3 regions of the Pseudoalteromonas nigrifaciens genome follow, and region 2 is predicted to be linked to each of the others. Evidence: predicted binding sites of a transcription regulator. Region 2 holds the regulator's gene; each other region holds the start of a gene.
What was found. The regulator FliA, encoded in region 2, starts transcription of late flagellar genes. The targets are predictions, from matches to a motif close to CTAAAGNTNNNNNNNNNNNNGCCGATA.
Positions count from the first base shown of each region.

Region 1: a site for FliA is predicted at 2,053-2,079, ahead of PNIG_RS06275 (VC2046/SO_2500 family protein). Genes of this name have one in related genera too.
Region 3: a site for FliA is predicted at 1,714-1,740, ahead of PNIG_RS01330 (DUF5610 domain-containing protein). Genes of this name have one in related genera too.

Region 1 covers NZ_CP011036.1:1,289,162-1,292,444, reverse strand. Annotated here, with positions in the region: gene PNIG_RS06285 (GGDEF domain-containing response regulator) at 1-593, opposite strand, end outside; gene PNIG_RS06280 (DUF6172 family protein) at 900-1,202, opposite strand; gene PNIG_RS06275 (VC2046/SO_2500 family protein) at 1,491-2,018, opposite strand; tRNA gene PNIG_RS06270 (tRNA-Tyr) at 2,131-2,215, shown strand; tRNA gene PNIG_RS06265 (tRNA-Tyr) at 2,265-2,349, shown strand; gene PNIG_RS06260 (M48 family metallopeptidase) at 2,415-3,101, opposite strand; gene PNIG_RS06255 (MHYT domain-containing protein) at 3,264-3,283, shown strand, end outside.
Region 2 covers NZ_CP011036.1:903,855-907,137, forward strand. Annotated here, with positions in the region: gene flhF (flagellar biosynthesis GTPase FlhF) at 1-210, shown strand, start outside; gene PNIG_RS04260 (MinD/ParA family ATP-binding protein) at 203-1,063, shown strand; gene PNIG_RS04265 (RNA polymerase sigma factor FliA) at 1,090-1,800, shown strand; gene cheY (chemotaxis response regulator CheY) at 1,841-2,224, shown strand; gene PNIG_RS04275 (protein phosphatase CheZ) at 2,240-3,001, shown strand; gene PNIG_RS04280 (chemotaxis protein CheA) at 3,017-3,283, shown strand, end outside.
Region 3 covers NZ_CP011036.1:278,549-281,831, reverse strand. Annotated here, with positions in the region: gene murI (glutamate racemase) at 1-478, opposite strand, end outside; gene PNIG_RS01330 (DUF5610 domain-containing protein) at 556-1,683, opposite strand; gene trmA (tRNA (uridine(54)-C5)-methyltransferase TrmA) at 1,851-2,954, shown strand; gene PNIG_RS01320 (thiol:disulfide interchange protein DsbA/DsbL) at 3,018-3,283, opposite strand, start outside.

The DNA.
Region 1 (3,283 bases), 390 kb from region 2:
CCTTCTACGTGTCCATAAATATCGTTGTATTGCTTAAAGTAATCAATATCCATAAGTAATAAAGCATATTGTGTATTCTCTCTTAATGCACTCAATTGTATTTTATTAATATGAGTATCAAAATAACGACGGTTAAATACTTTAGTTAAGTCATCAAGAAACACTTTTTGACTTAATAAGTCATGTTGCAGCTTAATAGTTAAGTGCGCTCTTACTCTTCTGTATAAGGTTTCTGGGTTAATCGGTTTTTGAATAAAGTCTACCGCACCCGCTTCCCAGCAGTCCTCTTCTTGCTTTTCAAAGGAGGTAACAAATATAACGGGAATGTCTTGGGTTTGTGTCGTCGTTTTAAGTTTTAAACAGGTTTCTATACCGCATATGCCATCCATTGAAATATCCAGCAGTACGATATCGGGAGTATTAGATTTACATATTTCAACTGCTTCTTCACCGCTGTTGGCGGTGTTAACAATAAAGTGCTTTGATAATATTTTTTTCAGTACAATTATGCTAAGTAACTGATCATCAACAATGAGAACTTTTGAGGTTTTAAGGCTAAGTTTTAAATCGCTATCGGCATAATTTAATGGCATAAATACTACTGTTTTCTATAATTATCAACTAACACAGTATAATACAGTCTTATGTTATGCAAATGTATTAAAGTTGGGTTTTTAATCAAACTTACAACCAAATATAAAAATGGCGATACAGAGTTGTTGTTAATTGTTTTAGAAAATCACGGCCATAATTTTCAGGGTAATACTGAAAGTAAGCACTGCTTATAAGCTGCTTGTACTTGAATGCTCAAGGTTTAAATCGCGTTTGTATAAACGTACAAACAAAAAATGGGCCACTAGGCCCATTTTAAAAATTACGCAAATTACTTTATAAGCGTCTTATTCGTCGTCATCCAAATCTGGTTGTTGACGTTGAGCTGGGCGCGCTAATATTTCTACATAAAAAGAAGTTAAGCTTTGCTTTTCTATTTCGCTTATATGATTACTAAGCTCTGCAACGTGCACTACTTGTGCATCTTCAGCGGTATTACCAAACTTACAATCAAACGCCCAGTAATCAGCATCGAGTGGTAGAGTTTTGTTACGCTCTCTTTTCAAATATTTTTTCACTTCATGCTTTGCGGCGTCAACCATACGAGGATATTTGATTTTCTCGTGATTTAGCGTGAATATTTTCTTCATTACGTTCCTAATTACCTTGGTTTAATGATAACGGCATTTAATGTCATACCATTTGAGCCTATTATAGCAATTGCATTTAATTTTTGGATGCTTTTTTTATATTAAATCAATTATTAATCCATTAATAAAATAAAGTATCGCTAAAATGCGCTTAAGTGTAGAGAGTTAGCGGCTTTATATTACAGACAAGTAACTTAATAGTTAGAGTGATGGCGCAATCGTTTGCCAAGTTCTATTAATATGATTGGTTATTGCAATATCAAAGCAGTTACAGCGTACGCTTTATAATTAAGCGCTTACTAAATGCAATGGGTGGTGAAGCGCATCATTATTTAGGCTTTCGTAAAAGGCAGCAGCATCGAGTTGCGGGTTAGATAGTTGCGTTTGTGTGTTATTTATACGCCTGCGCACTGCTAATTCACAATTATCACGCACCTGAAGCGGAATATGGCTTACATCATCTCTTATAAACAATGGTTCAGGGTTTAAACAGTGATTTAATTTAATATCGCTCATTCCAGCGCGTTCCCCTGCTTGCATTAATAGTGAGGCGTTAAACTGCCCTATCAAGATATCAAACTTATCTGGCGCTAAAAGTTGCTTTGGACCTGCTCCTATTTGTTTGCGAAGGGTATCTTCGCCAACAGTTGAATCTTCAATTTCTGTTTTTGGTAAATGGAATTGGCTAAAATCGAGTGCATCATGAGATAGCATAGCGAGTAAAAGCGCAAACTCTCCTCGGCGCTTTTCATGCACACTTTTATTAAGTCGAGTGTTGAGCTGACTCTCTGTGATTAACAAATCACCGATTTGCATAGACTTTAGCCGATTGAAGTAAGTAATACCTATTTATCGGCTTTATTTCATTTTTCTTTAGCTTTTTTCTTTACTTAAATACGATGTTTGCTATTATCAGCGCCGTTGCATTGGAGGGGTTCCCGAGCGGCCAAAGGGATCAGACTGTAAATCTGACGGCTCAGCCTTCGCTGGTTCGAATCCAGCTCCCTCCACCACTTTTCTTACCGCTAAGTTAAGTGGGGCCAAATGTAACAAAATTAGTGTGGAGGGGTTCCCGAGCGGCCAAAGGGATCAGACTGTAAATCTGACGGCTCAGCCTTCGCTGGTTCGAATCCAGCTCCCTCCACCACTTTTCTACTTATATAGTTACTACATTCCTTGTTAGTAATCTCCGTGTTTTTTCTTAGTAAAACATTAAAATACCCATTGTAAACTCATACCATATTGTTTTAGCCATAACGTACTTGCTTTATAGTCGGGACAAAATTGTGCTACGCGCTGCCAAAATGCTTTGCTATGATTTAAATGTCGTAAATGCGCCAGCTCATGCACTATTACATAATCAATAATGCTATGTGGTGCACCAATCAATAATAAGTTAAATGTTAACGCCCTTTTACTATTACAACTTCCCCATTTGCGTTTATAAACTGCAATATTTAAATCGTTAGGCAGCGCTTCTTGCATCAGCGTGCAAAAGTCATTAAGTCGCATTTCAATGTATGCGGTTAACTGCTCTTTTAAATACGCCTCTAAAAGTAATTGGTACTTTTGCTGCTGATGCTTAACACGAGCAGAAACGGTAATAAGCAGGCCATCTTGTTGGCGCTCCACTGTAGAGGTATTGCCTTGCTGAAACGTTAAATTAATTGCTTCTGAAAAAACCCAGATCTTTTTGTCCTTAAGTGGATACTGTTTTGTATCAACCAAAGTAAGCTGTTTTTGCAGCTGCGCCTCAACCCATGATTTTTTTTCTAATAACCAGTTATCGAGCACTTTTTTTTGTACGTGATGGGGGGCATATACCGTCACATTTTGATTATGCACTTTAATAGCAACGGTCTTTCGTCGGGTACTTTTTTTTAGTTGGTAGGCAAACAAATTAATCTCTCACACTATACTAGCTAGGGGCTACTTTTCGTCTAATGGTTAGTTAATGCCGTGTTGTTTATTTATAGCTTAATAAGCAATCATAAAATTAACGGTTTATTAATTAATTAATTCTATTAAACTACACGATTAAAATGCCTATTTAGAGCCGCCATGTTATCAGCTTTCTTTAT
Region 2 (3,283 bases):
TTAAGTTTAGGCGAGATAATTAGTATTGCGATTCAAAATCGCCTGCCAATAGGGTATCTTACTAATGGTCAACGAGTACCTGAAGATATTCGAGTTGCAAATGCAGAAAAACTAGTGAAAAAAGCTGAGCAATTATATTTAAAGAGAACAAAAGTACAACATTCACGACACCAATCAGTGGCGTCGAGCACAGTAGAGATGTATGATTAACACAGTATTAGATCAAGCAAGCGGCCTGCGTAAAATGAGCAAAAATAATAATAACGGCGTTAAGGTTATCGCCGTCACTGGCGGTAAAGGTGGCGTTGGAAAAACAAATGTATCGTTAAATACTGCGATCGCTTTAGGTCAGCAAGGCAATAGAGTGTTAGTGCTTGATGCCGATTTGGGTTTAGCCAATTGTGATGTAATGCTTGGACTACGTGTTGAGCGTAATTTATCGCATGTGTTATCTGGCGAATGTGAGCTTGATGAAATACTAGTAGAAGGCCCCGCTGGGATAAAAATAGTACCAGCGACTTCGGGTTCACAAAGTATGGTTGAGTTGTCGCCTGCAGAACATGCTGGGCTTATTCGTGCTTTTAGCGAACTCAATACTGATTTTGATATATTAGTTGTTGATACCGCTGCCGGTATATCGGATATGGTGCTGAGTTTTTCTCGCGCTGCACAAGATGTTTTGGTTGTGGTATGTGACGAGCCTACTTCAATAACCGATGCCTATGCACTGATCAAAGTATTAAGCCGCGAACATGGCGTGTATAAATTTAAAATTGTTGCCAACATGGTGCGTTCATTACGCGAAGGGCAAGAGTTATTTGCAAAGCTATCAAAGGTTACAGACCGATTTTTAGATATATCAATGGAGCTGGTTGCAACCGTTCCTTATGATGAAAATATGCGTAAAGCAACACGTCGTCAAAAAGTAATTGTTGAACTGTTTCCTAGTTCTCCAGCTGCACTTGCCTTTAAAACATTAGCAACAAGAATAACAAAGTGGCCAATACCGAACCAGCCTTCGGGTCATTTAGAATTTTTCATTGAGAAACTCGTTAACGGCTAACTATGACTACATTGGTGAATAGAGCTATGGGATATGAATCAACACAAAATTTAAATATGATTGTTGAAAAGCATGCTTCATTAGTAAAAAAAGTAGCATGTCATTTAATTGCTCGTTTACCCCCTAGTGTACAACTCGATGATTTAATTCAATCAGGAATGATAGGATTAATAGAGGCGTCAAAAAACTTTGATGCCACTAAAGGCGCTAGTTTTGAAACCTTTGCGGGTATTCGTATTCGGGGCGCTATGCTTGATGAAATGCGCCGTGGAGACTGGGCTCCTCGCTCAGTACATCGTAAAAGCCGCCAGGTTATAGAAGCTATTTCAGCATTAGAAAGCAGCCTGAATCGTGAACCTACAGACAGTGAAGTTGCCCAAAAGCTTGAAATTACACTAGAGCAATATCATCATATTTTAACCGATGTTAATTCCAGTAAAATCTTGGGAATAGAAGATTTAGGTATTGATGAGGATGTTATAACACCTGTTGGGCACGATTTAGCACTAGACAAACCCTTTAATAATGTTAAAAATGAAAGGTTTAATGAATCTTTATTAAGTGCAATTAAATCCCTACCAGAGCGAGATGCAATGGTGCTTTCGTTGTACTATAACGATGAAATGAATTTAAAAGAAATTGGACAGATACTCGATGTAAGTGAGTCGCGTGTAAGTCAGATACATGGTCAGGCGATGATTAAGCTAAAAGCAAAAATCAATGACTGGATAAATTAGAAGTAAGTAAATACAGGTTTAGGCCTCACTGGAGGATGTTTTGGATAAAAACATAAAAATTCTTGTTGTTGATGACTTTTCAACGATGAGACGTATTATTAAAAACCTATTGCGTGATTTAGGGTTTACCAATGTTTTAGAAGCAGATGATGGCTCAACTGCTTTACCTATGTTGCAAAATCAATCATTTGACTTTGTAGTAACAGATTGGAATATGCCGGGCATGCAAGGTATTGACTTGTTAAGAGCAATACGCGCAGATGACAAATTAAAGCATCTTCCGGTTTTAATGGTTACTGCAGAAGCTAAAAAAGAGCAAATTATTGCAGCAGCCCAAGCAGGTGTTAATGGTTATATTGTTAAGCCATTTACTGCGGGTACATTAAAAACTAAATTAGAAAAAGTGTTCGAACGCTTAGGTTAATAAGGGGAGAGGCTTATGTCAGCACCTGCTGCGCCTCAGATTACTTTAGAGCAAGCACGTCAGCTGGTCACTTTTTTAGAAAACGGTGAGCAACATAAAGCTGATCAGTTAATTTTAGAAACTGCCTCTCAAGAACAATCATATTTGTTTGCAGAAGTAGGTAAATTAACGCGCCAGTTGCACGAGTCTTTAAAGGGTTTTGAGCTTGACACCCGCATAACAGATTTAACCACTGATGCCATTCCGGATGCTAAAAAGCGACTTAACTATGTCATAGAAATGACAGAAAACGCCGCCAACAAAACCATGGATGCGGTTGAAGCGAGCCTGCCTTTAGCCCAGCAATTAGCTGATGATATTTCGCATATCAAGCCAACCTGGGATCGGTTAATGAGCCGCGATCTTGAACTTGGTGAATTTAAAACATTGTGTCATAGCATTGATAAATTTATGAACAGCTCGCATCTTAAAACCGATGAGTTGCAAGTATTAATGACTAATGTGTTAATGGCTCAAGATTATCAGGATTTAACCGGACAAGTAATTCGCCGTGTTATTGAGCTGGTACGCGAAGTTGAAGAAAGTTTAATTCATCTGTTAACTGCGTTTGCAGCACAAGATGAAAACGATAACCAAGAGCAACAAAAAACAGAAAACTCGATTGCCGCACAAGCATTAGCAGGCCCAGAAGGCCCTATTATTGATAAAGAATCGCGTGATGATGTTGTATCTGATCAAGACGAAGTTGATGATCTTTTATCAAGTTTGGGCTTCTAATAGGAGAGTAACTGCATGAGCTTTGAAGTCGATGAAGATATATTACAAGATTTTTTAGTTGAAGCTGGAGAAATCCTTGAGCTTTTATCTGAACAATTAGTTGAACTGGAAAATAACCCAGAAGATACTGAATTATTGAACGCTATTTTTAGAGGCTTTCACACTGTTAAAGGTGGCGCGGGCTTTTTAGCGATGTCAGAGCTGGTAGATGCCTGTCATGGCGCAGAAAACGTGTTTGACTTACTGCGTCAAAAAGTGCGAACAGTTAACTCTGAGTTAATG
Region 3 (3,283 bases), 630 kb from region 2:
AACTTTGTTCGAAAAACAGACGCTCGGCTAAAGTAACTAGTTCAACGCTACTATATAAGCTAACTGCTATATTGTTGGTATGTTCTTGTATGAGTGTGCGCGTATAGGGACTTGATATAGTTGCTGGAGTTGCCAGTAGGCCGATATGTTTAGATTGTGTAAGTTGCGCAGCAGGTTTTATCGCCGGTACCACCCCCACTATAGGAATAGTAGTAATTTGGCGCACTGCCCCAAGCGCAGAAGTAGAGGCGGTGTTACATGCAATGACAATTAAATCTACATTAAGCGCTTGCTGGTTAATAAAGTGAATGAGTGCGCATAAGCGATTAATAATCGTTTGCTGTGACTGAGCGCCGTATGGCAATAGTGCATTATCCATAAAATAGCTGTATTGCGCATCTGGAATACTTTGCTGAATATGTTCAAGTACCGTAGTACCACCAATACCTGAATCAAAAACCATTATGTGCGCTGACAAACTACTGTCCTTATTCTAAGTTAAGAACGGCAGTTTGCCATGTGATTTTTATAAAAGAAAGTAGTTTAGTGGTACAACTATTGTTGATTGGCTAGCTCGTCCGTTGCTGCATTTAATTGATTAAGGTTTTCGAACATAGCTTTGGTGTAATCTACCAATTTATCTATTTCTGCTTGATCTTGATTTAACCACTGCACAATACCCGATAACTGGTTTTGTATGCCCAGCTCTGTGGCTTTATTAAACACAGCTTTTAAGTCGTCGTTAAACGGCGCTAATTTATCAGCTACTGCTTTTTCAGGAACTGGCTTGTACTCTTCGTAACCTTTAACTGTAGCGACTGTTTTGGTTTGTCGTAAATCCATTGAAAAAGCCACCAGCTGTTCGTTGCCTAAGCTTAGTGCTTGCGCCTCTTCAAATGCTTTATCTAAGTCACCACTGAAAAAGGTGCTACTTACACTTTGTAAGTCAGCCATTAGCTCATTAATCGCCTTTTGTTCATTCTCATTTAAATCGCCATTAACCGACATAGAAAATGACAACTCACGAGACTGCGACGACTCACTTACAAAAGATCCACTATTCCCATTTTGCTGATAACGACTGGCTGATTGTGACTCATAAGCATCAGCAAAACTAATACTCACTTCGTCTCCTTCGGCGGTAGTAAATTTATATTCTGCTTTGTTACTTAAACTTGCATACTGAGCTTGGCTAACAGAGACACTGGCAGGTTTAGGATTAAATAAATCGTCTTCAAATTTGTCCAGGCCATTAAATATGCCTTCTTTACATTTATTAATACCCTGTGCGATATCGTCGTTAAACACGCCATTGCCTTTTAATTCATCAACCGCGTCATCAATCCCTATTTGCACACCTTTTCGAGCATCACCTAACATACCTTTGAGTTTTTCATCGTCGGCACCATTGGCTTTTGCTTTACGTACTGCACTGGTAACGAAGTCTAAAACGTTTTTAACGATTTCATCAAAATCAAAAAGCGGTTTATCTTTTTTCGGCTCGCTTATCGGTAAGCCAAGAGCTTGAGCCATTTTGTCACCGAGCACTTTGGCAGCAAGTTCTTTACCGCGCTGCTGATAGTTATCTTGAGGCGACTGTATTGTAGGTTGCTGTAAAGCCCCTTTATTACCGTATTTATTAATATTGTGGTTTGGAACAAAGCCAAAGTTACCGATTTTCATGATCCGACTCCTATCTATGCTTGCCTTACTTATCGGCACTGTAAGTTATTTCTGTAGCTAGATGCTCAAAAAAAAACCAATATATATTTCATCAAAACTAGACAAATACATCTCGCTCCCTACAATAGCGCCGATAAACAGCTCTCAAAGATAAGGTTATAGCGTTAATGGCAGTTATTAAAATAGACACCACACAGTACGATGCGCAGTTAAGCGAAAAAGAACAGCGTATTGCTGCCCAATTTCAACGTTTTGGTGTGGATAAACTTGAGGTATTTAGCTCAGAGCCGATTAACTACCGCCAACGCGCTGAGTTTAGAGTATGGCACGATGGTGACGATCTGTTTCATATAATGTTTGATCAACAAACTAAAGACAAAATTCGCGTTGATAGCTTTGACCCTGCCGCTCCTTTGGTAGGTGAAGTGATGCAAGTAATGATTGATAATTTAAAGTCGTGTGAAATTTTGCGTCGTAAACTATTTCAGATTGATTACTTATCTACGCTAAGCGGTGAGATTTTAGTGAGTCTGTTATATCACAAGCCACTTGATGAGCATTGGCTGAGTGAAATTAACGCGCTTAAAGAAAAGTTAAGCAATAAGTATAAAATTGACTTTATTGGCCGTGCCCGCAAACAAAAAGAAATGCTTGGTGATGACTACGTTACCGAACGCTTAAACGTGAATGGCCAAGAACTAATATATCAGCAGGTAGAAAACAGCTTTACCCAGCCAAATGCCAAAGTAAATATTAAAATGCTAGAGTGGGCGCAAGACTTATGTAAGCCACTTAAAAATGATTTACTTGAACTTTATTGTGGCAACGGTAACTTTTCTATTGCGTTAGCGGGTTCGTTTAATAAAGTGCTGGCAACCGAAATATCAAAGTCGTCGGTACACTCAGCGCAGTACAATATAGCGCAAAACAAAGTTGCCAATTTAGATATTATTCGCATGTCGAGCGAAGAGTTTACTCAAGCCATGAATGGCGAGCGTAGTTTTTCTCGCTTAGAAGGTATAGATTTAAACAGCTACAATTGTCAAACCATTTTAGTTGATCCGCCACGTGCCGGTATGGATACTCTAACGTGTGACTTAGTAGCAAATTACGAAAGTATTATTTATATTTCGTGTAACCCAGAGACACTAGAGCGCGACCTTGATCACTTAACCCGCACCCATGAAGTTAAACGCTTTGCGATTTTTGATCAATTCCCTTATACGCACCATATTGAGTCGGGTGTATTTTTACAAAAAAAGAATATTTAAAATTACCAGCTAAAAATTACCCATAAAAAAAGCTCCTTAGGAGCTTTTTTTATGGGATTAACTTTACTTGCTTGCCAAGTAGTTAATTAATTTAGTGATATCTGCTGGTTCGCTAATACCCGATTCGCGGCCTAGAAGTAGTTTGTACTTACCATTTACGATAAAAGTAGGTACGCCACGCAATGCACCTTTCTCTTTAAAGTAGTCTTGGTCGCGCTTCATTTTTGAGCTTAATGTACGTACCGAAAAGCTTTTAAATAACTTATCGAACTTATCGCCATCAACGCCTTGGGCTACAAACACATCTTTTACGTCGGCTAGCTCATTAA